4 regions of the Mesorhizobium sp. B2-5-11 genome follow, and region 3 is predicted to be linked to each of the others. Evidence: predicted binding sites of a transcription regulator. Region 3 holds the regulator's gene; each other region holds the start of a gene.

Region 1 (7,679 bases), on a different contig from region 3:
GCTACCGCATGCGCGACGGCCAGTTCCGCGAACTCTACCGCATGAGCGAGGCCGAGCGCCGCTTCCTGATGCGCACCGACTGGGGCTTTGTCCACCAGAATCCGGCCGACGGCCTGCGCATGACGGTGTCGGCCGGTGCCAATGTCGGCGAGCGGCTGATGGCGGTGGGCGACCGCCACTACGGCAAGATCCGCGCCACCGCCGTCGACTGGCTGTCGCGCGTCGAGATCGAGGAAGACCGCATCGACGACGAGCCGCGCGCCTTTTCCGGCGGCATGCGCCAGCGCCTGCAGATTGCCCGCAACCTCGTCACCGGCCCGCGGCTGGTGTTCATGGATGAACCGACAGGCGGCCTCGACGTCTCGGTGCAGGCGCGCCTGCTCGATCTCTTGCGCGGCCTCGTCACCGATCTCGGCCTCGCCGCCATCGTCGTCACCCACGACCTCGCGGTGGCGCGGCTTTTGTCCCAGCGCATGATGGTGATGAAAGACGGCCGCGTCGTCGAAAGCGGCCTCACCGACCGTGTGCTCGACGACCCGCGCGCGCCGTACACGCAATTGCTTGTTTCCTCGATTCTGCAGGTTTGACGATGGCGCCAAGTCACCCCCCTCTGTCCTGCCCGCAAACGAATAACGATTGGAGTACCTTCTGATGCCGACGCCTCTCGTTGTCTCCGATCTCGCCAAGAGCTTCACCATGCATCTGCGCGACGGCATCAAACTGCCTGTCGTCGCCGGTGTCTCCTTCTCGATCCGCGCCGGTGAATGCACCGTGCTCGGCGGCCCGTCCGGGGCCGGCAAGAGCTCGATCCTGAAGATGCTCTACGGCAATTACGCCGTCGACGAAGGCCAGATCATCGTCACGCACGAAGACGGGCTCATCGATCTCGCCAGCGCCAGCCCGCGCACCGTGCTTGCCGTGCGCCGCCAGACCATCGGCTATGTCAGCCAGTTCCTGCGCACCGTGCCCCGCGTATCGGCGCTCGACGTCGTCGCTGAGCCGCTCGTAGAGCGCGGCGAGGATCGCGAAGCAGCAAGAAGCAAGGCGCGCGCCCTGCTGGCGCAGCTTAATCTGCCGGAAAAACTCTGGGCATTGCCGCCGGCGACCTTCTCCGGCGGCGAGCAGCAGCGCGTCAACATCGCGCGCGGCTTCATCACCGGGCACCCGATCCTGCTGCTCGACGAGCCGACAGCTTCGCTCGATGCCAGGAACCGCGAGGTGGTGATCGAACTCATCGCCGCCAAGAAGGCGGCAGGCGTCGCCCTGCTCGGCATCTTCCACGACTATGATGTGCGCGAAGCGGTGGCCGACCGCATCATCGACGTCACCGCCTTCGCCCCGGGAAAGCTCGCCGCATGAGCAGGAAATTGTCGGAGACGCCGCTGGTCCACCCGACGGCGGACGTGGAGAATTCGACGCTTGGCCGGTGGACCGAAATCGCCGACCGCTGTCGGGTTTCGGAAAGCGAACTCGGCGACTATTCCTACATGATGCAGGACTGCGCCGTCTGGTGTGCGACGATCGGCAAATTCTCCAACATCGCGGCAAGCGTGCGCATCAACGCCACCAACCACCCGACCTGGCGACCGACGCTGCACCACTTCACCTACCGCGCATCGGACTATTGGGACGATGCCGAACACGAGAGCGAATTTTTCGCTGAGCGCCGCGCCAGGCGCGTCACAATCGGCCACGACACATGGCTTGGCCATGGCTCGACAGTCCTGCCCGGCATCACCGTCGGCGATGGCGCCGCCGTCGGCGCCGGAGCGGTGGTATCGAAGGATGTCGCTCCCTACACCATCGTCGCCGGCGTGCCGGCAAAGCCGATCCGCGAGCGCTTCGACCGCCGCACCGCCGAGCGCTACCAGGCGCTTGCCTGGTGGGATTGGGACCATGCGAGGCTGCGCGCCGCACTCGACGATTTCCGTCAGCTCGAGGCCGAAGCTTTCCTGGAAAAATACGGTGGATGACGGTGGTGAATGGAATAGGGCTGCTCACTATTCGCATCCCTTACATAGAGTTCGGGCAGGGGGCTGTCTTCTCGAGCCGCCTGCCTTCCGCAGCTTCAGGGACATGGAGCATTTCGAGGAACTGATGGTCCTGGCCTGATCGCGCACGACACGGCTGTGGGTGGTAACAAAACTGACATCAATCCGACACCGCAGGTTCATGGCGCTGCGCTAGCGAGGGTCAACAGGACCTTCAACCGCGACTGGACGGGAACGCACCATGTCAGCCACGCTCGAAATCCGCGGCGTCACCCGACGATTTGGCAAGAACACCGCCGTTAACGATGTCAGCATCTCGATCCCGCAGGGTCAGATGGTCGGCGTCATCGGCCGTTCCGGCGCCGGCAAGTCGACCCTTCTGCGTATGATCAACCGCCTCATCGATCCCAGCCATGGATCGATTTTCTTCGACGGAGCCGAGGTCTCGCAATTGCGCGGTTCGCCGCTCAGGCGCTGGCAGCGCGACTGCGCCATGATCTTCCAGCAATTCAACCTTGTGCCGCGCCTCGACGTGCTGACCAATGTGCTGCTCGGCCGGCTGAACCATCGTCCGACCCTGTCGAACCTTTTCGGCATGTTCTCGCGGACCGAGTGTGCGCAGGCGGTCGCCGCCCTCGAGCGGCTCGATATCGCCCGTACCGCGCTGCAGCCCGCAGGCACCTTGTCGGGCGGCCAGCAGCAGCGTGTCGCCATTGCCCGCGCCATGATGCAGCAGCCCCGGGTGATCCTGGCCGACGAGCCGATCGCTTCGCTCGACCCGCTCAATGCCAAGGTGGTGATGGATTCGCTGCAGGACATCAATTTGCGCGAGGGCATCACCGTGGTCACCAACCTGCACACGCTGGACACCGCCCGCACCTATTGCAACCGCATCATCGGCATGGCCGCGGGCAAGGTCGTGTTCGACGGGCCGCCGGAGGAGCTTAACCGCGAGGCCGTCCGTCTCGTCTATGGCGCCGACAGCAATGGCGGCGAGATATCCGAGGCCATCACCTCGACCAGCGTTGCCTTCAAGCAAAAGATCGCCGCATCCGCCGGACCGCTCGAACCCGCATTCCCGGGTTACTGAGAGCGACCTGGATCGCCAGCCCGCGTCAGGGCACCCGTCAAAATCACCAACGCCGCCGGCGCGGGGCCGGAACCTACAGGAGAGAAATCAGATGTTCAGGAAAATGGTTTTCAGCGCCGTTTCGGTGCTTGCAATGGCCACCGGCGCGGCGCATGCCGCCGATATGAAGGAATTCCGCGTCGGCATCCTCGGCGGCGAGAACGAAACCGACCGGCTGCGCAACTACCAGTGCCTGGCCGATCACCTGAAGGCTGAATTCGGCTTCGAGAAGGTCTCGCTGTTCCCGGCCGCCGACTATGACGGCGTCATCCAGGGCCTGCTCGGCGGCACGCTCGACTTTGCCGAACTCGGCGCTTCCGGCTATGCCAGCGTCGTCCTCAAGGATCCCAAGGCGGTAACCCCGATCCTCACCACCCAGCAGACCGACGGCGCGACCGGCTACTATTCGATCGGCCTGGCGCTGAAGTCCTCCGGCATCACCGACATCAAGTCGGCCAAGGGCAAGAAGCTCGGTTACGCCGATCCGGATTCGACCTCCGGCTACCTGATCCCGCTGACGCAGATTCCGAAGGACACGGGCGCGTCGAACGAGACCTTCTTCGCCTCGACCCAGTTCAATGGCGGCCATGAGAACAATGTGCTCGCCGTGCGAGACGGCAAGGTCGACGTGGCCGTGGACGATTCCTCCGGCATCGGCGACTTCAAGGACGGCTACACCTCCGGCACCTTCCACAAGGAAGTCGCCAAGGGCGCCGTCGACCCCAACGACTTCGTCGAGGTCTGGCGCTCGGGCCTGATCCCGAACGGTCCGCTGGTCGTGCGCACGGCGCTCGGCGACGAGATGACGGCCAAGCTGGCGGCCTTCTTCACCGACCTGCCCAAGAAGGACAAGGCTTGCTTCGAAGGCGTCGAAGGCGGTGATTTTACCGGCTACGTTCCGGTGAAGGCGGATTTCTATAACGTCATCGTCGAAGCCCGTAAGGCAGCCATCGGCGGCTAAAGGCAGAAGTCAGGAAGGGCGGCGTCGAGAAAACGCCGCCCTTCTTGCATCTCCGACCATGACCCTTTCCCTGACAGCTCCTTCCGGCGCCACGCACCAGATGGCCGACGCCTGGCGTCGCCAGACCTCCTTGCGCCGGCTCTACACCGCCATCGGCGTCGGCCTGCTGTTGGTCGCACTCGGCGGCACCATGTGGTTCGCCGACGATGCCAATGCCGGACACTTCTTCGACCGGCTTCCGCACATACTGGATTTCCTGAGCTGGCTCGTTCCCAAGGACTGGAACGATGTCTGGCGGGCGCTGTTCGACATCGCCTCCCCGCATGACACCGGCACGCAGGAATTCAACTTTCCGCTCGGCCGCGCCTATGTCTGGGGCGGCTTCTACATCCCCGAATATTTCGAGCTGATGCTGACCACGCTTAACGTGGCGCTGGTCTCGACATTTATCGGTTTCGTCTTCGCCGTGCCGTTCTCCTTCATCGCGGCGCGCAACCTGACGCCGCATCCGCTGCTGCGGCTTGTCGTCAAGCGCTTCATGGAACTGCTGCGGGCTTTTCCCGAGATCGTCATCGCCGGCCTGTTCGCGGCCATCGTCTCGATAGGTCCGATCGCCGCCATCATCGCCATCGGTCTGCATTCGATCGGCGCGTTGGGCAAGCTGTTCTATGAGATCAACGAGAACATCGACATGCGCGCCGAGGAAGGCCTGCGGGCCGTCGGCGCCAACTGGTTCGAACGGGTACGCTTTGCCGGCCTGCCGCAGGTGCTGCCCAATTTCATGTCCTATACGCTGCTCAGGATCGAGATCAACGTGCGCATCTCCACCATCATGGGCGCGGTCGGCGGCGGCGGCATCGGCGAGGAGCTGAAGCTGTCGATCTCGCGCGGCTTCGGCGCCAAGACGATAGCCTTGGTGCTGCTCCTGTTCACGACCATCTTCATCGTCGACCAGTTCTCCGCCTGGCTGCGCCGCAAGCTGGTCGGCGAACAGGCCTTTGTGATGAGCGCCTGATCATGACCGCCGCCGAAATCCAGTCGATCGAGGAACGCTTCCCGCAAGTGTTCCGCCGGCCGTTCCACAAGCGTTTCGGGCCGCTGCTGCTGCTTGGCGGCATCTTGCTCTACCTGCTCTACGCGCTGTGGTTCTTCAATCTGCCGCAAGTGCTGCGGGAATCGCATTGGGAGCGGCTGCCGCTGTTCCTGACCCAGTGGATCAGTTACGACGTGCAGCCGATCTTCCGCCTCGACGAGCCGCAGATAACGGCCAAATACCCCCGCTTTTCTGTACTCGGCCCCAATCCCCACCCGGATTGGGTCAAGACCAACGCCGACGGTTCGGTGACGGTCCTGATCGACGGCACGGCGAAGTCGGTCACCTTCGACAAGGCACGAGCAACGATCGTCGCCGCTGGGACGAGCGTGGCGGTGGCGCTGGACAGCGGCAAGCCGCTGGTCTCGGGACCTGTTCCCGACTGGGTCACCGTGCATGAGGATGAGGTCGTCGCCGACATGGGCTTCGCCGGCGAGGTCCGCGTCGCCCCCGATCGCGTCAGGATCCGCAAGCGCTTTCTCGGCTGGGCGAACTTCGTCTTCGACACACGCTCGCCCTTCTTCGGAAAATCCGCCGGCGAGGTGGTGTCACTGATCACGTCGGGCCCCGAGCTGAAAGCGGGCACCTCCAATCTGGCGCTCGCCGGCAACAACATCTGGAACAATGCGCAGTGGCAGCATGGCGATGTCTGGACAAAGCTGTTGCAGACCATCGTCATGGCCTTTCTCGGCACCGCGCTCGGCGGCATCGTCGCCTTCCCGCTCGCCTTCTTCGCCGCCCGCAACATCACCCCCAACCGGCTGGTAAACCAGCTGCTCAAGCGCTTCTTCGACTTCATGCGCTCCATCGATATGCTGATCTGGGCACTGTTCTTCACGCGCGCCTTCGGACCGGGTCCGCTGGCCGGCAGCGCCGCGATCTTCTTCACCGAGATCGGCACGCTCGGCAAAACCTATTCCGAGGCGCTGGAGAACATCGATGACAAGCCGCGCGAAGGTGTTGTGTCGACAGGCGCCAACCGTCTTCTGGTGCAGCGCTACGGCGTACTGCCGGAAGTGGTGCCGGTGTTCATCAGCCAGACGCTCTATCAGTGGGAATCCAACACCAGGGGCGCAACCATTATTGGCGCCGTCGGCGCCGGCGGCATCGGTCTGAAACTGTGGGAAGCGATGCGCACCAATTCGAACTGGGCCAACGTCTTCTACATGGTGCTGCTGACGCTGGTCGTGGTCTTCATCTTCGACAACATTTCCAATTTCCTGCGCCGCAGGCTGAGCCGGACGATTCACGACTACAACAGGTTGCAGGCCGAGCAGGGCTAACCTTGTGACGCATAAGCACGGGCATCGTATGGTGCCGCGCCAAGGATCGACCCCCACTCCGTCGAGCTGCGCTCGACACCTCTCCCCCGATCGACGGGGGAGAGGAATGGCGCCAGGCCGTCCTGGCTGACGCCTGTCGCCCTAGGCCGAGGCTTCTTTCTATCCGCCAAAGGTCGCCGACGCAGGTCTTGTTCGCGTCACTATCGCCCGACCAAGGCACCTAGGCGGCCTTCTTCCACCCGTTCTTGATATGCTTATATCCATCCCGATAAACCGCTTCCGGGCTCTCGGAAAAATCGCGCCACACCTTGGTCGCCGCCGCGAGATCCTTCAGCGAACGTCCAAACGCCTCGATCGTCAGCCAGTCGTCGTAGCCGCTCTTGCGGATGGCCGAGAATGTTTCCTTCCAGGGGATGTTGCCGCGCCCCGGCACGCCGCGATCGTTCTCCGATATATGGATATGCACGACATTCCTGCGATGCTTCGTATAGGCGCCGATCGGGTCTGCCTCCTCGATATTGGCGTGGAAGGTGTCGTACATCGCCTTGATGTGCGGCCGGTCGATGGCATCGATATGCTCCGACAGGTCGGCCATCGTGTTGAGGAGATAGCATTCGAAGCGGTTGAGCGCCTCGAGCCCGATGGTGACGTTCCGCTTGCCGGCATGATCGCCGATGGCGCGCTGCGAGGCGACGGAGCGTTTCTTCTCGGCCGCGGTCGGGCCGGACCCGGAAAAGGCGCCGAGCGTCGAATGCAAGGGGCCGCTCAGCGTTCTGGCGCCGAGGGCATCTGCGCAATCGATCGCCCATTTCATGTAGTCGACACCGGCCTTGCGCGTTGCCGCATCGGCCGAGATCAGGTTCATCGCCGGATCGCCCATCGCTGAAACGGCGGTCCGTTCAAGCCCTATGCGATCGAGCAGCTCGCCGAGTTTTCTGTAGTCGTCCGGCATACCGGCAAAGATCGGTATCTCGACGCCGTCGAAGCCGGTGGCCTTGATGTCGCGAAGCAATGGCTCGTGCTTCTTCGATACGGCCGTCGTCCACAAGAACATGCACATGCCGATTTTCATCGACGCCCCTCCCCAAAATGATCCCCCGCGAGGTCAATTTAAAGTTTCGTCCACGCTCCATTCTTCTTCGACGATTTCACGCAGGCCTCGATGAAGGCCATGCCCTCCACGCCGTCCTGAATGGTCGGGAACACGACGTCCTTGGCAGGT
Region 2 (7,679 bases), on a different contig from region 3:
GTCGACTTGCCCGCGCCCGACGGCGACGACAGCACGAGCATCAGGCCCCGGCGGCGAATGCGGGACCCTAAATCCCTGGCGACCATCGGCTACTCCAGATTCTGGACCTGTTCACGGAACTGATCGACCACGGCCTTCAGTTCCAGTCCAATGGCGGTGACCGCGGCAGCGTTCGACTTTGAGCACAGCGTATTCGATTCGCGGTTAAATTCCTGTGCCAGAAAATCGAGCTTGCGTCCGATGGCGCCGCCGCCGGAAAGCAACGCACGACCGGACGTCACATGCGTCTTCAAGCGGTCGATCTCCTCGCGAATATCGGCCTTGGTGGCGAGGAAGGCGGCTTCCTGGTGCAAGCGGCCGACATCGAGGTTGGCCGAAGCATCCATCAAGAGCCGCACCTGTTCGGCGAGGCGCTCGCGGATGGCCGCCGGTTCGCGCGACGGATCCGCTTCAGCGCCCAGCGTCAGCGCCTCGATGGCGTCGATGTGGCCCAGCAGAAGCGTGCGAAGTGCCGCGCCCTCACCCTGGCGGGACCGCTCCAGCCCCTCCAGCGCCACCTCGAGTGCCGCCATGACGGCGTTGTCGAGCGCCGTGCGCACATCCTCGGTTTCGGTGGTCTCGGGAATATCGAGCACGCCGCGCAGCGACAACAATCCGTCGGCGGTCGCAGGAGCAACACCAAATTGTTCCTCGATCCGCTTGGCGAGCCCGGCCAGGTCCTTGAGGAAGGCCTCGTTGACAACGGGCTGGGACTGCATTCCGGCGGCGCGCGTGATGGTCAGCGTCGCCTGAAAATTGCCGCGCGCGAAACGTTTCTGAAGCGTCTGCCTGATGGCCGGCTCCAGCCGCTCGAAGCCCTGCGGCAGCCGCAGCCGCACCTCGACGCTCTTGCCGTTGACGGATTTGACCTCCCAGGCAATCGAGGTGCCGTCATGTTCGGCGACAGCACGCGCAAACCCGGTCATGCTCTGCAAATTCATCGTGCCTGCATACCCCCTGGCGCGTATTACGGATACTGCGTGATCCGGCCTCGCGCACCTTCAGAAAGCCGAATGCCCGCCTGCCAATCGGCTTACGAGGCGCCCCGATAAATCCAAACGCTCCTGCCTTCAACCAGCGTGGACGAGCTGGAAAAACCGTGCGCCGCTACTGGGCCGCCCCTGCGTCGCCGTCAATGGGCGCGTCGGTCTGCCCCTCCACCTTGGCATCAGCCTTGGCCGCGTCGTCGACCTGCTTCTTCTGCTGGGCTCGATAGCGCGCGACGTTTTCATTGTGCTCGTTAAGCGTGGCGGCGAAGACGTGTCCGCCAGTGCCGTCGGCAACGAAATAGAGGTCGTCGGTCTTTGATGGATTGGCTACCGCCTCCAGCGCCGCGCGGCCGGGATTGGCGATCGGCGTCGGCGGCAGGCCGTTGATCACATAGGTGTTGTAGGGCGTCGGCTTCTGGATGTCCGACTGATAGATCGGCCGGTCGGCGGGTTTGCCCTTGCCGCCGAACAGACCGTAAATGATGGTCGGATCGGATTGCAGGCGCATGCCCTTGGCCAGCCGGTTCAGGAAGACCGCGGCGACGCGCGAGCGCTCATCGCCCTTGCCTGTTTCCTTCTCGACTATCGAGGCCAGCGTGACGAACTCGTCAATGCTGGCGAGCGGCAGGTCGGCGGCGCGCCGCTGCCAGACCTCCTCGACCAGCTTCTTCTGGTCGGCCAGCAGCTTGTCGATCATCTGCTGGCGCGTGGCGCCGCGCGTGAAGCGCAGCGTATCGGTGGCGAGACTGCCCTCTGGAGGCACGGTGGCCGGCATGTCGCCGCTCAAGGCGGGCTCGCCTGCGATGCGCGCCAGCGCCTGCTCGACTGTCAGCCCTTCGGGAATGGTCAGCGAGTACATGACCGACTTGCCGCTCTTCAGCAATTCCATGATGTCGCGCATGGACGCCCGGGGCTTGATCTCGTATTCGCCGGCCTTCAGCGCCGAATCATTGCCGAAGGCCCTAACGCCAAGACGGAATATGCGGGCGTCGCTGATCAGGCCGCGCCGCTCGAGCTGGTCGGCGATATCCTGGACGCCGGTGTTCGGCTTGACCAGGAAGGTGTCGCCATTGGCCGATGGGCCGGGCTCGGTGAATTCCTGCTTGCCGAAGTAAAGCGCGATACCCGCCGCCAGAACCATCAGCATCACCAAGGAGATGACGAAGTTCATGAACACGACGACCTGACTGCGCGAAGCACGCGAGCGCTTCGGCGGCGGCGTGCCGGCCTCCGGCCGCAAGGCTTCGGCGGCTGTCTTCGGTACGATCGGCCCCGATGTCGCCTGCCCTTGCCCGAACTCTCCGTTGCCGGCCGGATTTGTGTTCATTTCGCCCTACCGTTTGATCTCTCAACGAATCCCCTGCGGCAGAGTAGGGGCGAATATGGCAAAATTGACGACACGCCGAAGCGCCGTCCGGCAGGCGGACGGTCAGCCATTGTAGCGCTGGAAGACCAGTGAAGCGTTGGTGCCGCCGAAGCCGAAGGAATTGGACAACGCCACGTCGATCTGGCGGGCACGCGGCTTGTTCGGCACCAGGTCGATCGCGGTCTCACGCTCCGGATTGTCAAGGTTGATGGTCGCCGGCGCGATGTTGTCGCGGATGGCGAGGATCGAAAAGATCGCTTCGGCAGCCCCTGCCGCGCCGAGGAGATGGCCGATCGACGACTTGGTCGACGACATCGAAATCTTCGATGCGGCATTGCCGACCAGCCGCTCGACAGCGCCGAGCTCGATCGTGTCGGCCATGGTCGAAGTGCCGTGCGCGTTGATGTAATCGACATCGGCGGGCGTCAGCTTTGCCCGGTTCAACGCCGCCGTCATGCAACGGAATGCGCCGTCGCCATCTTCAGCCGGTGCGGTGATGTGATAGGCGTCGCCGGTCAGGCCGTAGCCGGTCACTTCCGCATAGATCTTCGCGCCGCGCGCCTTGGCATGCTCGAGTTCCTCAAGCACGACGACGCCGGCGCCCTCGCCCATGACGAAGCCGTCGCGATCGCGGTCATAGGGCCGCGAAGCCGTTTGCGGCGCGTCGTTGCGCTCGGTCGACAGCGCACGGCAGGCAGCGAAGCCAGCGATCGACAGTCGCGTCACCGGCGCTTCCGCGCCGCCGGCGACCATGACGTCGGCATCGCCCCAGATGATCAGCCGGGCAGCATCGCCAATCGCATGCGCGCCGGTCGAGCAAGCGGTGACGACGGCATGGTTGGGACCTTTCAGCCCATGCCGGATCGAAACCTGGCCGGAGACGAGATTGATGATCTGGCCGGGGATGAAGAAGGGGCTGATGCGGCGCGGGCCGCGCTCCTTCAGGATCATCGCGTTCTCGGCGATGCCTTCGATGCCGCCAATGCCCGAACCGATCAGGACACCGGTGGCGCACTGCTCGGCATGGGTCTTCGGCTGCCAGCCGGAATCCTTCAGCGCCTCGTCGGCGGCTGCGATCCCGTACAGGATGAAGTCGCCGATCTTGCGCAGTTCCTTCGGCTCGAGCACCGCCTCGGGATTGAAGGTGGCGTTGCTGCCGTCACCACGCGGAACGACATGGGCGATCTTGCAGGCAAGATCCTCCACCTCGAACTCGGTGATGCGCTTGGCGACGCTGCGGCCGGTCAGAAGTTCCTTCCAGCTGTGCTCGAAGCCCATGCCGAACGGCGACAGCAACCCAAGGCCCGTGACGACGACACGCCTCATCGCAGGTCCTCCCCGGTGATGACTGCGGAAAGCGTCAGGCCGAAGCCTTGTCGATGTACTTCACGGCATCGCCCACCGTCAGGATGGTTTCAGCCGCGTCATCGGGGATCTCGACGCCGAATTCTTCTTCAAACGCCATGACGAGTTCGACCGTGTCGAGACTGTCGGCGCCCAGATCATCGATGAAGCTCGCCTGCTCCGTCACCTTGTCGGCATCGACGCCCAGGTGCTCGATGACAATCTTCTTGACGCGCTCTGCGGTGTCACTCATTTGGGGCATCCTCGTCTTTTGGTTGTCTGTCTTCGTTAGCGGGCGGAATGCCGCTAATCAAGCTGAAAGATGGTCCCGCCGGAAACGCAATGGCCGCAGACCGGTTTTTGCCCGAACCGCCGGGTTGCGGGCCGCATTACACGAAAAATCGTGGGCGTCCAAGCCGAAATGGTCGCTTTTCACAGCCCGCCCAGGCGTTGCCTGTCGCCGTCTCAAAGCCACCGCGAATGCCCGGGCCCGGCCCGAAATGCATGCTTTGGCCGACCCGATCAGATCATCGCCATGCCGCCGTTCACATGGATGGTTTGGCCGGTGACGTAGCCGGCCTCGTTGGAGGCAAGATAAGCGACGGCGGACGCCACTTCGGCGCTGGTGCCCATGCGGCGCGTCGGGATAGCGGCCATGATCGCCTCCTTCTGCTTGTCGTTGAGCTTGTCGGTCATCGCCGATTCGATGAAGCCCGGGGCGACACAGTTGACGGTTATGCTGCGGGTGGCGATCTCCTGCGCCAGCGATTTGGAAAAGCCGATCATGCCGGCCTTGGAGGCGCAGTAGTTGGTCTGGCCGGGATTGCCGGTGACGCCGACCACCGAGGTAATGTTGATGATGCGGCCGTGGCGACGGCGCATCATCGGATGGGTCAGCTCACGCGTCAGCCTGAACACGGCCGTCAGATTGACTTCGAGCACGCTGTCCCAGTCGGCGTCCGACATGCGCACGAACAGCCCGTCCTTGGTGATGCCGGCATTGTTGACCAGGATGTCGACGCCCTCGAGATCGGCCTCCGCTTTCTGGCCGAGCGCCTTGACCTCGTCGCGGTTCGACAGGTCGGCCGGAAACAGCTTCACCCGGTCGCCCAGGTCGGCGGCCAGCGCCTCCAGTCTCTCGACGCGCGTGCCGTGCAGGCCGACGATGGCGCCTTGCGCATGCAGCACCCTGGCGATCGCCTCGCCGATGCCTCCCGACGCGCCGGTGACAAGTGCCTTGCGGCCGGTCAGTTCGAACATGTGTTTTCCTCTTTGGTTTCGGAAGCTCAGCGAGCAACCTTATCTGTATACGTCTCGCGGGTATCCGATTGCCATCACCAACGGAATATCTTCAGCGATACAAGCCGCGCCATCAAATTCACACGCGGCGCCTCACCCGAGCGCCGCCAGTGCGGTTTCGACCTCGGCCGCGGAACCGACCGATGCCGTGGCGATTTCGCGGTTGATGCGCCGGGCCAGCCCTGAAAGCACTTTTCCCGCGCCGACTTCATAGAGCGTGGTGACGCCGTTCGCGCCGAACCACTCCACCGTCTCGCGCCAGCGCACGCGGCCGATCACCTGTTCGAACAGACGGCGCGCAATGATTTCGGGATCGCTGGTCGGAGTGACCGTGACATTGGAGACGAGCGGCACGACAGGCGCGTTCTTGGTTACCCCGGCCAGCGCCTCGCGCATGATCTCGGCGGCGGGCGCCATCAGCGCCGAATGGAAGGGCGCGGAGACCTGCAGCATCAGCGCTCGCTTGGCGCCTTTTTCCGTGCACAGTTTGGCAGCCAATTCGACCGCTGCCTTGGCGCCGGAAATCACCAGCTGGCCACCGCCATTGTCGTTGGCGATCTGGCAGACCGATCCTTTGGCAGCCTCGGCGCAGGCGGCTTCGACATCGGCCTGCTCCAGTCCGATGATCGCCGCCATGGCGCCTTCGCCGGCGGGCACCGCCGCTTGCATGGCATTGCCGCGGATGCGCAGCAGCCTGGCGGCATCGGCAACCGAGACGAAGCCGGCGGCGGCAAGCGCCGAATATTCGCCCAGCGAATGGCCAGCGACGTAGGTAATCTTGTCCTTCAGCGAGAAGCCGCCCGCTTCCAAGGCCCTGATCGCGGCCAGCGATACGGCCATCAGCGCCGGCTGCGCGTTGGCGGTGAGCGTCAGCGTCTCTTCCGGCCCTTCCCAGATCAGCTTCGACAGGTTTTCGCCGAGCGCGTCGTCGACTTCGTTAAAAACCCTACGCGCCTCGGGGAAGGCATCGGCGAGGTCCTTGCCCATGCCGACAGCCTGGCTGCCTTGTCCCGGAAAGGTGAATGCAACGGCCATGTGTGGGCTCCCAAAGCTCGGTTCTGCTTGCCTGATACACGAATTTTCCTGCCTGTGACGCAACGCGGCCTGCCAAGTCAAGCCCGGTTCGACCCGGCCCCTTGGCAGCTTTGCCGGCCGAGTGCCTGTTCCAAAAGGCTTTTTGGCGATCACTCCTGATGAAAACCGCTCACGAATCGTTTGCTGGCTCTTCTTATTTCCGCCACAGGCGCTAGCTTTGCGTGACAATTCCATGACAATCGAGTGACGGGTCTGTCGCTGGGTGGGGAAGTTAAAGTGGCTAGGATTTCGAAAGGCGCAGGCAAAGCCGCGCCACAGTTTCTGGAAGACGATCCTTCCACCGGCTACCTGCCGGGACGGAAGTGGCCGACCATACGCTATGGGCTGACCAGCCTGCTGATCGCGGCCGTCCTGGTGTTCGCCATCGAATTGATCGTGCGCGGCGACTTCGCCGGCACGGTTTCCTTCTTCCTGCAGCCGCTCAAGCCGGGCTGGACCACGATCGTGGTGTTCGCACTGGTTCTGGTCGGCCTCGATGCCGTTTTCGGCCGCAGCTATCAAAGCCTGATGATCGTCGCGCCGCTGACGCTCTCCCTGGCTTTCATCGGTCACCAGAAATCGCATTATCTCGGCGATCCCCTCTACCCGACCGATTTCCTCTACTCCCGCCAGATCGTGGCGCTGCTGCCGCTTCTGGTGCGTGACCGCCCGATGACTGCGCTTGCCATGGTTGTCGGCATCGTCGCCGGCCTGTCGCTGCTCATTTATGGCTGGCGGGTCTGGCGTCGAAAGGTGCCGATACTCAGCCGCAAGGGCCGTCTCGCCCGGCTGACGCTGGCGGTGCCGCTGCTCGCCTTCTTCGTCTCGATCATGGACTATGCCACCTTCTCGTGGACCCGGGACCGGCTGCAGATCATCCCGATTATGTGGGACCAGAAGGAAAATTACGCCTCCAACGGCTTTGCGCTCGCCTTCGCGCTCAACGTGCCGATGGCGCATGTCTCGGCGCCGCCAGGCTATTCGGAAAAGGCGATCGCGGCCATCGACAGGCCGCAGGTGACCGCCTCGGTGCCACAGGAAAAGCCCGACATCATCGTCGTCATGAGCGAATCCTTCTGGGATCCGACCAAGCTGCCCGGGGTCACCATCACGCCCGATCCGATCCCCAACGTGCGGGCGCTGCGTTCGGGCTCCATGTTCTCACCCGAATTCGGCGGCATGACCGCCAATATCGAGTTCGAGGCACTGACCGGCTTCTCCAACGCCTTCCTGCCGGCCGGCAGCATCCCCTACCAGCAATATGTGCGCACGCCGACGCCGTCGCTGGCGACCTTCCTGAAGAGGGAGGGCTATAGGGCGCGCGCCATCCATCCGGGCACCAACTGGTTCTGGAACCGCGGCGCGGTCTATGCCGATTTCGGCTTCGACGACTTCAGATCGGAAGAGACGTTGCCGCCGATGCAAAAGCGCGGGCCGCTGGCATCCGACGCGGCGATGACGGACGAGATCATCAGCGAGGCCGATGCCAGCGATGCCCCGGTGTTCTTCTTTGCCGTCAGCCTGCAGAACCACGGCCCTTACGAGCCGAACCGCTACTACAACCCGAC
Region 3 (7,679 bases):
CGCGGCCGGCCGCAGGTCGGCCTCAGCCTCAACCCTGAAGCCGCGGCGGTGATGACCGTGGTGCTGTCGCTGAATTTTCTCTCCGTCGCCGTCATCGACTATGCCGGCCAGGTGATATCTGAAGAGCAGCGCCGGCTGGACACGCTCACCCTGTCGCGCGAGGCGCTGATCGGCGAATGCGTGGCCATCGTCAGGCGGCGGTTCGAGGATCCCGACCTCGACGTCGGCAGCATCGCCCGTATCGCGCTGGCGATCCAGGGCATCACCGACACGGATGCGCGCACCATGCTGTGGTCGCCGATCACGCCGCAGACCGACATCGCCTTCGCCGACATACTGGAGGCCGAGTTCGGCATTCCCGCCACCATGGAGAACGATTGCAACATGATGGCGGTGGCGCTGCGCTGGCGCGATCCCCAGCGCTACCGCGACGACTTCATCGCCATCCTTTTGTCGCACGGCATCGGCATGGGCTTGGTGCTGAAGGGTGAACTGTTCACCGGCACCCATTCATCCGGAGGCGAGTTCGGCCACATGATCCATCGCCCCGGCGGGGCGCTCTGCCGCTGCGGGCGGCGCGGCTGCGTCGAGGCCTATGCCGGCAACTATGCCATCTGGCGCAACGCGAGGCAGCTTGGCGAGGACACCGAGCCCGTCGACGTCAGCGACGCCGACATGCGCACCCTGGCGGCCTCGGCGCGCGAAAAGGACGGGCCGGAGCGCGAAGCCTACCGCAAGGCCGGCGAGGCGCTGGGTTACGGCCTTGGCAGCCTGTTCGCGCTGATCGATCCGGCGCCGGTCGCCATGGTCGGCGTCAGCGCCGCCGCCTTCGACCTGATCGAGCCGGCTCTGCGCGAGGCCATTGCCCAGACCGCCGGCGGCCAGCACTCGAAATCGATTTCCTTCGACACCGAGCCGAACGAACTGCCACTGATCCGCGAGGGCTGCGCCATGCGCGCGCTGACCTTCGTCGACCAGGAGATTTTCGCGCCGGGGGCACAGGCGAAATCAGGCGTGGGCGAGAACGTTGCGTGACATATCCCTAGTCTTCGCGAATCGCATACCCCGCGCCCCGAATGGTGCGGATCACGTCAGGCATGCGGCCATTGTTGACCGCCTTGCGCAGCCGGCCGACATGCACGTCCACGGTGCGCTCGTCGATATAGATCGTTTCGCCCCAGACATTGTCGAGCAGTTGGCTGCGCGAGAACACGCGGCCGGGATGTCGCATCATGAATTCGAGCAGGCGGAACTCGGTCGGCCCGAGCCGGATCTCGCTTTTCTTGCGGTAGACCCGGTGCGATTCACGGTCGAGCACGATGTCGCCAACCTTGAGCACGCTGGACAGAACTTCGGGCTTGGCGCGGCGCAGCAGCGCCTTGACGCGTGCCATGAATTCCGGCGTTGAGAACGGCTTGACCAGATAGTCGTCGGCGCCGGTGGAGAGACCGCGCACCCGGTCGCTTTCCTCGCCGCGCGCCGTCAGCATGATGATCGGCAGCCGCTCGGTCTCGGGCCGCATCCGGAGACGGCGGCAGAGCTCGATGCCGGAAACCGCCGGCACCATCCAGTCGAGCACAAGAAGGTCAGGGACATTCTCCTGCAAGCGGATCTCGGCTTCGTCGCCGCGCGTCACCACCTCTACCTGATAACCCTCCGATTCCAGATTGTAACGGAGCAGCACACCCAGCGGCTCCTCGTCCTCCACCACCATGATGCGTGGCGCGATCATCGACTGGTCACCCCTGCCGTCAAGCCGCTGGCGCCGACATCGCCGTCTCGTCCTGCTTCGGGCGATTGGCGGGCAATTGCGTGCCGGTCAGCACATAATAGGCATTTTCGGCAATGTTGGTCACGTGATCGCCGATGCGCTCGAGATTCTTGGCGCAGAACAAAAGATGCGTGCAGGCGGTGATGTTGCGCGGATCCTCCATCATGTAGGTCAGCAGCTCGCGGAAGACCGACGTGTATTTGACGTCGATGCGTTCATCGTCGGCGCGCAGCTTCGCAAGTGCCGCGGCATCGCGCGCCGCATACTCCTCGATCACGCCTTGCACCTGGATCAGCACAAGCTGCGCCATGGCGTCGATGGAGTGCGACAGGTCGCGCGGCGTGGCGGCAAGGCCGACGGTGCCGACGCGCTTGGCGATGTTCTTGGCGAGATCGCCGATGCGTTCGAGATCGCCCGCCATGCGGATCGAGCCGACGACATGGCGCAGATCGTCCGCCATGGGCTGCCGCTTGGCGATCAGGGTGATGGCGCGGTCGTCGAGTTCGCGCTGGCGCGCATCCATGATCGCGTCGTCGGAGACGACGCTCTGGGCGAGCGCGTTGTCGGAATTCAGGAGCGCCTTGGTCGCGCCGCCGACCATCGATGAGGCGAGATCGCCCATGTCGCGGATCAGCCTGCTGATCTGTCCGAGATCTTCGTCAAAGGCTGCGACTGTGTGTTCGGCCATGATCTTGGTCCTCGTATGCCTGGGATCAGCCGAAGCGGCCGGTGATATAGTCCTGCGTGCGCTTCTCGCGGGGCGACGTGAAGATCTTCTCGGTGCGGTCGAACTCGACCAGCTCGCCCAGATACATGAAGGCGGTCTGCTTCGACACGCGCGCCGCCTGCTGCATGTTGTGGGTGACGATGACGATCGTATAATCGGCCTGCAACTCGTCGATCAGCTCCTCGATCTTGGCGGTCGACAGCGGATCGAGCGCCGAGGCAGGCTCGTCGAGCAGGATGACCTCCGGCTTCACCGCCACCGTGCGGGCGATGCAGAGGCGCTGCTGCTGGCCGCCCGAAAGGCTGAGGCCGCTGGCGTTGAGCTTGTCCTTGACCTCGCTCCACAGTGCCGCGCGCTTCAGCGCCTGCTCGACACGGCCGTCCATCTCCGCCTTGCTGAGCTTCTCATAGAGCCTGACGCCGAAGGCGATGTTCTCGTAGATCGACATCGGGAACGGCGTCGGCTTCTGGAACACCATGCCGATCTTGGTCCTGAGCAGGTTGAGATCCTGCGAGCGGTCGAGGATATTCTGGCCGTCGAGCAGCACCTGGCCCTCGGCGCTCTGCCTCGGGTAAAGCTCGTAGATGCGGTTGAAGACGCGCAGCAGCGTCGACTTCCCGCAGCCCGAAGGCCCGATGAAGGCGGTGACGCTGCGCTCGGGCAGCGACAGGCTGATATCCTTCAGCGCCTTCGACTGGCCATAGTAGAAATTGAGGCCCTTGACCTCGATCTTGGCTTTCTCGACCGCGACTTCGGGCGTATTCAACTCGGTGGACAACATCGGTTTCATCTGTCCTCTCTGCGTCCGGTAAGGCTGCGGGCGAAGATGCTCAGCCCGAGAACCGTAAGGGTGATTATGAGTGCGCCGGTCCACGCCAGCTGCTGCCATTCCTCGTAGGGGCTGAGAGCGAACTGGAAGATGGTGACGGGCAGGCTGGCCATTGGGGCGTTGAGATTGCTCGACCAGAACTGGTTGTTGAGTGCCGTGAAGAGCAGCGGCGCCGTCTCGCCGGAAATGCGGGCGATGGCCAGCAATATGCCGGTGACGATGCCCGACAGCGCCGCACGGTAGGCGACCGAGCGGATGACCACCCAGCGCGGCGCGCCGATCGCGGCGCCGGCCTCGCGCAGGGCGTTCGGCACCAGGTTGAGCATGTCCTCCGTGGTGCGAACGACGACCGGGATGACCAGGATGGCCAGTGCGACGGCACCGGCAATCGCCGAGAAATGTCCCATCGGCCGCACCAGCAGCTCGTAGACGAACAGGCCGACGATGATCGAGGGTGCCGACAGCAGGATGTCGTTGATGAAGCGCACGACGGTGGTGAGGCGCGAGAAGCGGCCATATTCGGCCATGTAGGTCCCAGCGAGGACACCGATCGGCGTGCCGACGATGACGGCGATGACTGTCATCATGATACTGCCGTAGATGGCATTGAGCAGGCCGCCGGCATCGCCGGGCGGCGGTGTCATTTCGGTGAACACAGAGAGCGAAACACCCGACAGGCCCTTATAGAGCAGTGCGCCGAGGATCAGCGCCAGCCAGGCCAGGCCGATGCCCGCCGCCGCGACGCATAGCGTCATCATCACGGCATTCCTGCGCTTGCGTCGATTGTGAAGCGATGTGGCCGTCGACATCGGTCAGGCTCCCGTGCGGCTGTCCATGCGCAGCAGCATGTAGCGCGCAAGGGCAAGGATCAGGAAAGTGATGACGAACAGGATCAGGCCGAGCGCCACCAGCGAAGACGTATAGAGATCGCCGTCGGCTTCGGTGAACTCGTTGGCGATGGTCGCCGAGATCGTCGTGCCGGGCGCGAACAGCGAGGCGCTGATGCGGTGGGCGTTGCCGATGACGAAGGTTACCGCCATGGTTTCGCCGAGCGCGCGGCCGAGGCCGAGCATGACGCCGCCCATGATGCCGACGCGGGTATAGGGGATGACGACGCGGCGCGTGACCTCCCAGGTCGTGCAGCCGATGCCGTAGGCCGATTCCTTCAGCACCGCCGGCACCGTGTCGAAGACATCCTTGGTGATCGAGGTGATGAAGGGCAGGACCATGATGGCAAGGATCAGCGCCGAGGTCAGAAGGCCGATGCCGTAGGGCGGGCCGGCAAACAGGCTGGAGAGTCCCGGCACGTCGTGGAAAAGCTTGATGATGAAGGGCTGCACCGTCGTCTGCAGGAACGGCGCGAACACGAACAGGCCCCAGATGCCGTAGATGATGGAGGGTATGCCGGCAAGCAGCTCGACGGCGATGCCGATGGGGCGCCGGAGTGGCCGCGGGCAGAGTTCGGTAAGGAAGATGGCGATGCCGATGCCGATGGGAACGGCGATCAGGATAGCGATGGCGGCGGTGACGATGGTTCCGTAGATCGGGGCCAGCGCTCCGAAATTCTCGGTGACCGGGTTCCACGATTCGGTCGTCAGGAAGGAGAACCCGAATTTCGACAGCGCTTCCCACGAGCCGGCAAACAGCGAAATCGCCACGCCGCCGAGGATGAGCAGGACGAGGATGGCGGAAAAGCGTGTCGCCGTCCGGAAAATCGTATCGGTGAGCGCGAAGCGTCGGACCGTCGCTTCCCTGGCCCGCATGGCGGCCGACGATGGCATGGCTTCGGAGACGGCGGTCATCTGGCCCTCGCGTTTCAAGGAAGACAGGGAGGGCGCCGTGAAGCGCCCTCCTCGTTCAGCAGGGATTACATGGCGGAATAGAGCGGCTTGCCGTCTTCGCCGACGATGTCCTTGGCCCACATGTCCTCGACGCTCTTGACGACCGCGTCGGGGATCGGAACGTAGTCCAGCGCCCCGGCCATGTCGTCGCCCTTGGCGTAGGACCAGGCGAAGAACTTGAGCGCTTCACCGGTCGCCGCCACGTCGCCGGGCTTCTTGTAGACCAGGATCCAGGTCGCCGACGTCATCGGCCAGGATTCGGCGCCCGGCTGGTTGGCCAGGATGACGCCGTAACCAGGCTGCGAGCTCCAGTCGGCATTGGCCGCCGCCGCCGAGAACGCCGCCGCCGTCGGCTCGACCTTCTTGCCGTCCTTGTTGATCATGTCGGCATAGGTCAACTTGTTCTGCTTGGCGTAGGCGTATTCGACATAGCCGATCGAGCCACCGGTCTGCGAGACGTTGTTGGCGACGCCTTCATTGCCCTTGGCGCCGATGCCAACCGGCCATTCGAGCGCGGTGTTGACGCCGACCTTCGACTTCCAGTCGGCGCTGACGTCGGCCAGGTAGTAGCTGAAGTTGAACGTGGTGCCCGAACCGTCGGAGCGATGCACGACGGCGATCGCCTGGTCGGGAAGCTTGACGTCGGGATTGAGCTTGGCGATCGCCGCGTCATTCCAGTTGGTGATCTTGCCGACGAAGATATCGGCCAGCGTCGGGCCGTCGAGCACCAGTTCGCCCGGCTTGATGCCTTCGAGATTGACGACCGGAACGATGCCGCCCATCACCATCGGGAACTGTGCAAGTCCGGTGGATTCGAGATCCTCGCCCTTCAGCGGCGCATCGGAAGCGCCGAAGGTGACGGTCTTGGCTTTGATCTGCTTGATGCCGCCGCCCGAGCCGATCGACTGGTAGTTGAGACCGATGCCGGTCTCCTTCTTGTAGGCATCGGCCCACTTCGCATAGATCGGGTAAGGGAAGGTGGCGCCGGCACCGGAGATGTCAGCTGCCATTGCCGCGGAAAGGGTGAGGGTGGACGCCGCAGCCATTGCGATCGCAACGGCCGCCGAGCGGATGAAATGTCTCATATGGCCTGCTCCTGTTCGGAAGATGGTCTCTCGGCGCCATTCCTTGCCAGCGCCCGCTGAGGCCAATAGCGTTCGATTATAACAGTCGCATGACAGTTTCGTGTCAGCCCGGTAACGCGTCGCCGGCGCTTGGAAAGGCGATGGCGATTAGCGGCTGCGGCATGGCGCCGGTTTGCCTTCGGGAATCAGGGACTTGCGCGATCCGGCCACCCAAACAGCCATCGGATTCGGCATGGATCGCTGATCGAAGAAAAGCCGGACGGGAGCGCGTTGCTCGAGGCCAGAGGATGTCTTGGCCGGGCCATCGCCAAAAACAGGTCCGTTGGGGTAGATTGACGCTGCTTCATACTGGCGGTCGCTGCTCCCGCCCGTAACTAGAAGAGAGCGGAAATTCGATGCCGTCATTGTCCCGGCTGGACGCCGGCTTTGATATGGTGCGATCGCACCATAGTCTTGCTCGAAGGGCTGCAGCCGGCCCCGGGTGATTCTCGCCGCAATCCGGCCGAAGGCGCAAAGTCTATCCCGCGTTGCGCCGGGCCTGGCGACCGGCGCCGACCCAGCGCTCGACCTTTTCGAGCAGGGCCCTGGGGCTGATCGGCTTGGGCAGATAGTCATCCATGCCGGCGTCCAGGCAGCGTTCGCGATCGCCCTTGAGCGCATGCGCGGTGACCCCGACGATCGGCACATGCGTGCCGGTTTCCTCTTCCAGCCGGCGGATGGCGGCGGTTGCCTCGAGCCCGTTCATCTCCGGCATCGAGACGTCCATCAGGATCATGCACGGATTGAGCCTGCCGAAAGCGTCCAGCGCCTTGCGGCCATTGCCGACGATCTCGAAACCGTAGCCGGTCTCGCCGAGGATCTGGGTGAAGACCATCTGGTTGACCTCATTGTCCTCGGCCACGAGGATGTCCAGCCGCTGCTCGCCGCCAGTCGCGGCAAGCCGAGGCCTGACCGGCGGCGGCTGCAGCAACGCGCGTTGCCCTGCCGCCGGTGGCGGTGACTGTGGATTGTTCCCGCCGCCTCCCTCGACAGCAAGCGGCCGGGCGACATCCGTGGCGTGGCGATGCCGCTGGATGGTGGCGACCAGCGTTTCCAGGAGCACCGAGGAGCGTGCGGGCTTGATGAGTTGGGCATCAATGCCGAGATCGCGGTAACTGGTGTTGGCCAGCGACTGGTCGACGGAGGTCAGCATGATGATCGGCGTGTCGGCAAGCCCGGCGGTGTTGCGCACGACACCTGCCATCTCGGCACCGCTCATCTCGGGCATCTGATAATCGAGCACGACGCAATCGACCGGCACGCCGTAGGCGGCGGCCGCGATCAGCACTTTCAGTCCCTCGGCGCCGCTCTCGGCCGCGCAGGAATCGAAGGTCCATGACGTCATCTGCTCGGTCAGGATGGCGCGGTTGACGGCATTGTCGTCGAC
Region 4 (7,679 bases), on a different contig from region 3:
TTCGAACACTTGCTGCGTTGATCATCGGGCGATCTCGCCCGCACTCTAAAATTGGCAATCTTAACAATTAGCCAACCATGGTCCGCATCACCTCGGTGTGAAAACGCGCAAGGCTACGCGGCTGCGGGTGAACTCATGGTCTTCACCACAGCATCACTGCCATCTTCGGTTCCATTGGAATATGGCGGCAACGTGGCCTTGGCCCGCAATTTGCTTCGGCCAGCGCAACGAAAAGAAAAGACCGATGCTTTTCGGCACCGGCCCTGACTGGAGGTCGCTGTTGCGGCCGCGCTTCTGTGGCGCGGCTTCTGATTGGGGATGTGGCTTACATCCGGTAAGCGATGGTGTCGTTCCAGAAGCGGTCGAGGCGCTGGAGGGCGCGGTTCATCTGCTTGAATTCGTCGGTGTTGATGCCGCCGACCTGCTCGATCGAGCCGACATGGCGCTCATAGAGACCGGCGACCACGTCCGCCACCTCGTTGCCCTTCGGCGTCAGCGAGACGCGGACCGAACGACGGTCGATGCGCGAGCGCTGGTGGTTGATGAAGCCGAGATCGACAAGCTTCTTGAGATTGTAGGAGACGTTCGAGCCGAGATAGTAGCCCCGCGAGCGCAACTCGCCGGCAGTCAGCTCCGAATTGCCGATGTTGAAGAGCAGCAGCGCCTGGATGGCGTTGATGTCGGAACGGCCATTGCGGTCGAACTCGTCCTTGATCACGTCGAGCAGACGGCGGTGCAGGCGCTCGACCAGTTGGAGCGATTCCATGTAAAGGGAACGGATTGCCTCGCGGCGATCGTCGGAAACGTTGGCGGTCTTTGCCGCCGGACGCGAATTGATCATTGTCTTTGCCTCTCGTTTGTCGCCCTGGTGATTTTTTGTTTTTCACCTTGATCGCGACACTATCGAATACTCATAAAATTCGACTTAAACGCCAAGGCTAACAAGAGCTTACCGGTAATAGGTTTCGCAAGACGCTTAACGAACGGTCACTCGAGCAAGGATAATTAACCTAAAGATTTAGCCAATGATTTCAGGGCGAAATCCGATCCGCCGGATCGCCGGCGGCGCGTGCCGGCTTCAGGTCCGGGGCGACCGCTTCTGCAGATAGATGACGAGGCGGAAAACGACATAGAGCAGCGCCACCCCCGCATGCGAGACGACGATGAGCGGGCGGTGGCCGAAGAGTTCGGGAAAGCCGGCATACATGACGATCTCCGTCGCGGCGCAGATGAACCAAATCACCGGCCCCCAGGAAGCCAGCATCCATAGGCCGGCTGCGGCAAAGGGAAAAAACACGGCGAGCATCACCGCTGTCACCTGCCAGTGGACCGGCATCAGGTCGAAGCGCCACAGCGAGCCGGGATAGAAGCCGATAAGCCTGATCCAGTACAGGATACCGAACAGCAGGCAGTATCCTGATATGATTCGCTGGAACCAGGCGAAGATAACCTCCACCCCTGAAGGCTGAAGCACGACGCGTCTGGACGTCACCTCACTCATAGCGCGAGTTCCCGTTCACCGAGCGAGGAAAAATAGGCATCGACATCCGCGTCGTCGACCGCATCGAGGGTTGCCGGCAGCCATTGCGGCTTGGAACCCTTTTCGATGATGGTGGCGCGTATGCCTTCGTAGAAATCGTGGCCCGCGAGCATCCGGTTGAGGATGCGGAACTCCATCTTCATGCATTGATCCATCGGCAGCGTCAGGCCGGCAGTGATCTGGCGCCAGGCGACACGAAGGCTGGTCGGCGAGCGCGTCAGGATCGTCGCCAGCGTCCTTGCCGCAAACTCATCGCTCCCTGCCGCCTGCTCCAGGCTGCCGATGATATCGGCAAGCGACGCCTGCGCGAAGTGATGGGCGATCGCCTCCAGCACCTGCCTGTCCGTCTCGCGCTTCGCCGGGATGAAGAAGCCGCGCAGCACCGATTCGGGATCGCCGGTGGCGGCGAGTTGGTCGAGAAAGCCAGCCTGGTCCTGCGCCTTGATCGTATGCGTGGCCAGCCCGGACCACAACGCGTCGCCATAGCGGATACGATTGCCGGTCAGCGCCAGGTACATGCCGAAGGAACCGCCAAGATCGGGCAGCAGATGGCTGGCGCCGACATCCGGGAAAAAGCCGATACCCACCTCCGGCATGGCGAACTGCGCATTTTCCGTCATCACCCGGTGCGATCCATGAAAGGAGATGCCGACGCCGCCGCCCATGACGATGCCGTCGATCAGCGCCACATAGGGTTTTTTGAAACGCGCGATCTGGGCGTTCAGCCGATACTCGTCGGCGAAGAACTCGACAGGCGGCTTACCGGCCCGGCCGGCCTCATAGATGTGGAGAATGTCGCCGCCGGCCGAAAACGCCCTACCCTCGGCCTTGACGACGACGACATCGACGCTCCAGTCCCGCTCCCAAGCGTGCAATGCCTTGGCGAGTGCATTGACCATGCCGTGCGTGACCGCATTGAGTGCCCGCGGCCGCGTCAACGTGACGATGCCGGCCCGGCCCAGATGTTCAAAGCGGATCTCGTCGCCTCCGCCAAAATCCATCGTGAAAGAATCCCTCCCCCGCTCCGCCGGGACTGAAGTGCTAAAGCGTGGCCCATGGCCGCGTCAATGCCGGCATGCCGGCAGCGCGTCTTGGCTCGTGCCGGAGCCTAGTGCTAAAAGAGCCGTTGTCGCCGCAACGCCGGGAACCGCACGGCGACTGCGCAGCTGTAGCGGGTTTCCAATGGGGTGTTGCTCATGGCTGGATTTGCGCGCCTCGTGCCGATGACGATCGGGCTGATCGTCATTTGCCTGGCTTTGCAACCGACCCTGGCGGCAAGCCTCGCCGATCTTTACCAGTCGCAGACCATCGTCAACGGTCGGTACGAGAAGAACCGCCAGGCCGGCTTCAAACGTTGCCTCGACGCGGTTCTGGTCCGGGTTTCCGGCGACCAGCGCCTGCCGGCGAAACCGGAGATGGCGGCGCTGCGCGACAAGGCCGGCAGCTTCGTGGCGGCCTTTCGCTACCGCGATCGCATGGAAGGCATTCCCAACCATGACGATCAGGGCACGTACGATCGGCCTCACAATCTCTACTGCCAGTACAGCCCGGCGATGATCGATCCGGTGCTGGCTTCGCTCGGCAGCAGGCCATGGCTGACCGAAAGGCCACGGCTGGCGGTGTTCTTGTCGACCGAGCGCGGCGTCAAGCATTTCGCGCTCGATGCCGATGACGAGCGCGGCGTGCTGATGCGCGAGTCGTTCGGCAATGCCGCCGCGCCGATCGCCATGCAGGTAACCTTCCCCACGGCAGCGCTGCTGTCGAAGGCGGGGCTGGACGACAGGATCATGCGCGACGCCGACATGGCGAAGCTGGACACGGTTGCGAAAATGGCCGGCGCCGACCAAGCGCTTTCCGGCAGCATCGTCTGGAGCGGTAAGGAGTTGGGCTGGATCGCCGACTGGCGGCTGGCGAAGGCCGGCAAGACCTATGCCTGGCAAGTGCGCGGCGTCGGCTTCGACGAGGCGTTCCGCGTCGGCATGCGCGGTGCGGCGCAGATCCTTTCGGGCAATGGGCAACCCGAATAGAGACCCGATCGGATTGCTGGCACAAACGTGTCGCATTGGTCAGCACCACGGGTGCGTGATAAAAGCCGGCCAAACGAGAGTTTTGGCGATGAACAGATTCACCCCCGCAAAACCTGCCGGCGCGCGCAGCGTCGACGACATCACCGGCAGCCGCCGCTTGCGACGCATGCGCAAGGCCGACTGGTCGCGGCGCCTGGTGCAGGAGAACAGGCTTTCCGTCGACGACCTGATCTGGCCGATCTTCGTCGTCGACGGCAGACAAGTGCGCGAGCCGATCGCCGCCATGCCGGGCGTCTTCCGCCTGTCGATCGATCTTGCCGTCAAGGAGGCCGAACGCGCGGCGAAGCTCGGCATCCCCGCGCTCGCCACCTTTCCCAATGTGGACATTTCGCTGCGCGACCAGACCGGCTCGCATATCCTCGACCCCGACAACGTCATCAACCGCGCCACGCGCGCGATCAAGGACGCGGTGCCTGAGATCGGCGTCATCACCGACGCCGCGCTCGACCCGTTCACCAGCCATGGTCATGACGGCATCCTGCGCGACGGCCTCATCGTCAATGACGAGACGGTGGAACAGGTAACCGCGGCGGCCGTCATACAAGCAGCGGCCGGCGCCGACATCATCGCGCCGTCCGACATGATGGACGGCCGCATCGGCGCCATCCGCGACGCGCTCGACGCAAACGGTTTCCAGGACGTGGCGATCATGTCATATGCAACGAAATTCGCCTCCGCCTTCTACGGGCCGTACCGCGAGGCGGTCGGCACGGCCGGCCTGCTCAAGGGCGACAAGAAGACCTATTACATCGACCACGCCAATTCAGACGAAGCGGTGCGCGAGGCCGAGCAGGACCTGGCCGAAGGCGCCGACATGCTGATGGTCAAGCCCGGCCTGCCCTATCTCGATATCATCCGCAGGCTGAAGGACGAATTTGCGATGCCGACCTTCGCCTACCAGGTGTCGGGCGAATATTCGATGATCAAGGCGGCGGGCGCCAATGGCTGGATCGACGGCGAAAAGGTCATGCTGGAATCGCTTCTTGCCTTCAAACGCGCCGGCTGCGACGGCATTTTGACCTATTTCGCCCCTGAGGTGGCGGAGATGCTGAGAGCATAGTTTCCCCAGCGCCTTCAAACCATATGCTCTTCATGGACCCACCGGCAAATGAGCCGGTATAGCGGCTGTCTCGGCAACCGCCATTTTGGCATCCGCACCAACCATCAGGCAACACTCTGGACATCGCATAGGCGAAGTACGGATATGCATCTTTTCGATCGCGGAAAATACTACTTGCAATTTGCAATCGGTTTGCTAGAAAGTAACTGCTTGCAAAATACAACTGGTCTGAGGAGGCTTTCCATGTCCAGACTTCGCGTCAACGCATTCACCTTGTCGCTCGACGGTTACGGCGCCGGTCCCGACCAGGATTTGAAAAACCCGCTCGGCGTCGGTGGGGAAGCCCTGCACAAATGGATGATCGGTACCCGCACCTTCCGCAAGATGGTGCTCGGAGACGATGGCGGCACAACCGATATCAACGAGGCGTTCGCGGCGCGCAGCTTCGAGAATGTCGGCGCCTGGATCCTCGGCCGCAACATGTTCGGGCCGATCCGCGGCGAATGGCCTGACGAAAACTGGAAGGGCTGGTGGGGCGACAACCCGCCCTATCATGTGCCGGTCTTCGTGCTGACCCACCATGCGCGCGAGCCGATCGTCATGGAGGGCGGCACGACCTTTTACTTCATTACGGATGGCATCCATTCGGCGCTCGAGCAGGCAAGGGCAGCGGCCAATGGCAGCGATGTGCGGGTCGGCGGCGGCGTCGCCACCATCCGGCAGTACCTCCAGGAGAGGCTCATCGACGAGATGCATCTGGCGATCTCGCCGGTGCTGCTCGGCTCCGGCGAGCACCTCTTCGCCGGGATTGATATGCCGAAGCTCGGCTACGCGTGCAGCGAACAAGTAGCGACGCCGCTTGCCACGCATGTCGTCATCAAGCGGACTTAGGAATTAGTTGTCTGCGACAGTGGGAATTGGCAACCCTTGGTGCAGATCCTTTCTCCCCGTCACTATACGGGGAGAAGGACAAACTCTCGTTCAATACTTCTCGGGCACGTAGAGCTCGCGCGGCAGCACCTGGCGCTCGTATTCGGGATTGAAGACCCGCTCGGGCAGCGTGATCTCCTCGTGCGGCACCTCTTCATAGGGAACCTGCTGCAAGAGGTGGTCGATGCAGTTCAGCCGGGCGCGCTTCTTGTCGTTGCCCTCGACGATGAACCAGGGCGCCTCCGGAATGTTGGTACGGGCGAAGGTCTCTTCCTTGGCCTTGGTGTACTGTTCCCAGCGCACCCGCGACTGCAGGTCCATCGGCGACAGCTTCCACTGCTTCATCGGATCGTGGATGCGCATCAGGAAGCGCATCTGTTGTTCCTCGTCGGTGATCGAGAACCAGTATTTGACCAGCGTGATGCCCGAACGGACCAGCATGCGCTCGAACTCCGGCACGTCACGGAAGAATTCCTCCACCTGATCGGGCCCAGCGAAACCCATCACCCGCTCGACGCCGGAACGGTTGTACCAGGAGCGGTCGAACAGAACGATCTCGCCGCCGGCCGGCAGGTGCGGCACATAACGCTGGAAATACCATTGCGACGTCTCTCGCTCGGTCGGTGCCGGAAGCGCCACGACGCGGCAGATCCGCGGGTTGAGCCGCTGGGTGATGCGCTTGATGACGCCGCCCTTGCCAGCCGAATCGCGGCCTTCGAAGATCACCACAAGCTTCTTCTTGTGGTAGGCGACCCAGGATTGCAGCTTGATCAGCTCGGATTGCAGCCCGATCAGGTCGCGAAAATACTGCATGCGGTCGATAGAAGGCGGATGCGCGTTCTTGTAGATCCTGGCGATCTCCAGCGACAGCGCCGGTTCCGACATCTCCAGTTCATAGTCCTCGTCGAGCGTGTCGGCGAGTTCGGCTTCCAGCCAGTCCCGGGCGCCGGACTTGGGTATGGATTCATTCATCGGTGTTCCTCCATCTGCAAGCTGCCGCCTCCGGCAACGACCGGGCGCACTGGTCGCGTCCTGACGGCGGCGCGCAACGCCCTGATCGACTGAGTATAGGCCGGCAATGACGGTTTTATTGCAGGGGCACGCCACGGCCGCTCATCGGTGTGCTGGGGCCGGAGGGCGACAAGCCGCACGGATTGTCCTACAAATCCAGCAACCTGATCGGGCCATTCTTCTCAATCGCGAGGACTGACATGGAATACCGCACTCTCGGCCGTTCCGGCCTGAAGGTTTCGGCGCTGACGATGGGCACCATGACCTTTGGCGGCGCCGGCCCGTTCGCGGCTGTGGGCAACAGCGATCTCGCCGAGGCGAAGCGCATGATCGATTTGTGCATTGATGCCGGCATCAATCTCATCGACACGGCCAATGTCTATTCGGACGGCCTGTCGGAGGAGATCATCGGCGAGGCACTCGGCGGCAAGCGCAGGAACGACGTGCTGATCGCCTCCAAGGCGCGCATGCGCATCGGCGACGGCCCCAATGACGAAGGCCTGTCGCGCCATCATTTGATCCGCGAATGCGAGAAAAGCCTTAAGCGGCTCAAGACCGACGTCATCGATATCTATTTCCTGCACGAATGGGACGGCGTGACGCCACTCGAAGAGACCATCGCCGCGCTCGACACGCTGGTCGGCCAGGGGAAGATCCGCTATATCGGCTGCTCCAACTATTCCGGCTGGCAGGTGATGAAGGCGCTCTCCATCAGTGACACCCGCCATCAGCCGCGCTTCGTCACCCAGCAGATCCACTACACGCTCGAAGCACGCGAAGCCGAATACGAGCTGCTGCCGATCTCGGTCGACCAGGGATTGGGCGTGCTGGTGTGGAGCCCACTGGCGGGAGGCCTGCTGTCGGGCAAGTATCACCGTGACAACCCGACCGCGCGCCAGGTCGCCGGCTGGTCCGAACCGCCAATCCGCGACGAGGACCGGCTGTGGCGGATCGTCGATGTGCTGGTCGAAATCGGTAAGGCCCGCGGTGTGTCCGCCGCACAGGTGGCGCTTGCCTGGCTGCTTGGCCGGCCGGCTATCAGCTCGCTTGT

What was found. Region 3 encodes PhoB, which activates phosphate uptake and scavenging genes when phosphate is short. Its sites were predicted from a motif close to TGTCATNNANCTGTCAT; they were not measured.
Region 1: a site for PhoB is predicted at 2,147-2,163, ahead of phnC (phosphonate ABC transporter ATP-binding protein). Genes of this name have one in related genera too.
Region 2: a site for PhoB is predicted at 6,294-6,310, ahead of FJ490_RS03235 (LTA synthase family protein). Genes of this name have one in related genera too.
Region 4: a site for PhoB is predicted at 6,696-6,712, ahead of ppk2 (polyphosphate kinase 2). Genes of this name have one in related genera too.

Annotation. Positions count from the first base shown of each region.
Region 1 covers NZ_VFUK01000008.1:45,958-53,636, reverse strand. The annotation lists gene phnK (phosphonate C-P lyase system protein PhnK) at 1-587, shown strand, start outside; gene phnL (phosphonate C-P lyase system protein PhnL) at 652-1,359, shown strand; gene FJ490_RS23225 (DapH/DapD/GlmU-related protein) at 1,356-1,973, shown strand; gene phnC (phosphonate ABC transporter ATP-binding protein) at 2,233-3,081, shown strand; gene phnD (phosphonate ABC transporter substrate-binding protein) at 3,173-4,081, shown strand; gene phnE (phosphonate ABC transporter, permease protein PhnE) at 4,140-5,096, shown strand; gene phnE (phosphonate ABC transporter, permease protein PhnE) at 5,099-6,457, shown strand; gene FJ490_RS23200 (sugar phosphate isomerase/epimerase) at 6,678-7,529, opposite strand; gene FJ490_RS23195 (Gfo/Idh/MocA family oxidoreductase) at 7,568-7,679, opposite strand, start outside.
Region 2 covers NZ_VFUK01000001.1:642,948-650,626, reverse strand. The annotation lists gene gmk (guanylate kinase) at 1-86, opposite strand, end outside; gene FJ490_RS03265 (YicC/YloC family endoribonuclease) at 90-980, opposite strand; gene mltG (endolytic transglycosylase MltG) at 1,147-2,355, opposite strand; gene fabF (beta-ketoacyl-ACP synthase II) at 2,458-3,720, opposite strand; gene FJ490_RS03250 (acyl carrier protein) at 3,755-3,991, opposite strand; gene fabG (3-oxoacyl-[acyl-carrier-protein] reductase) at 4,261-4,998, opposite strand; gene fabD (ACP S-malonyltransferase) at 5,131-6,072, opposite strand; gene FJ490_RS03235 (LTA synthase family protein) at 6,349-7,679, shown strand, end outside.
Region 3 covers NZ_VFUK01000016.1:26,620-34,298, reverse strand. The annotation lists gene FJ490_RS29835 (ROK family protein) at 1-1,035, shown strand, start outside; gene phoB (phosphate regulon transcriptional regulator PhoB) at 1,043-1,732, opposite strand; gene phoU (phosphate signaling complex protein PhoU) at 1,752-2,459, opposite strand; gene pstB (phosphate ABC transporter ATP-binding protein PstB) at 2,485-3,288, opposite strand; gene pstA (phosphate ABC transporter permease PstA) at 3,285-4,136, opposite strand; gene pstC (phosphate ABC transporter permease subunit PstC) at 4,140-5,129, opposite strand; gene pstS (phosphate ABC transporter substrate-binding protein PstS) at 5,195-6,253, opposite strand; gene FJ490_RS29800 (PAS domain-containing protein) at 6,771-7,679, opposite strand, start outside.
Region 4 covers NZ_VFUK01000001.1:882,208-889,886, reverse strand. The annotation lists gene FJ490_RS04440 (winged helix DNA-binding protein) at 326-841, opposite strand; gene FJ490_RS04435 (DUF6163 family protein) at 1,079-1,501, opposite strand; gene FJ490_RS04430 (enoyl-CoA hydratase/isomerase family protein) at 1,498-2,541, opposite strand; gene FJ490_RS04425 (DUF2066 domain-containing protein) at 2,737-3,567, shown strand; gene hemB (porphobilinogen synthase) at 3,656-4,687, shown strand; gene FJ490_RS04415 (dihydrofolate reductase family protein) at 4,931-5,578, shown strand; gene ppk2 (polyphosphate kinase 2) at 5,669-6,589, opposite strand; gene FJ490_RS04405 (aldo/keto reductase) at 6,829-7,679, shown strand, end outside.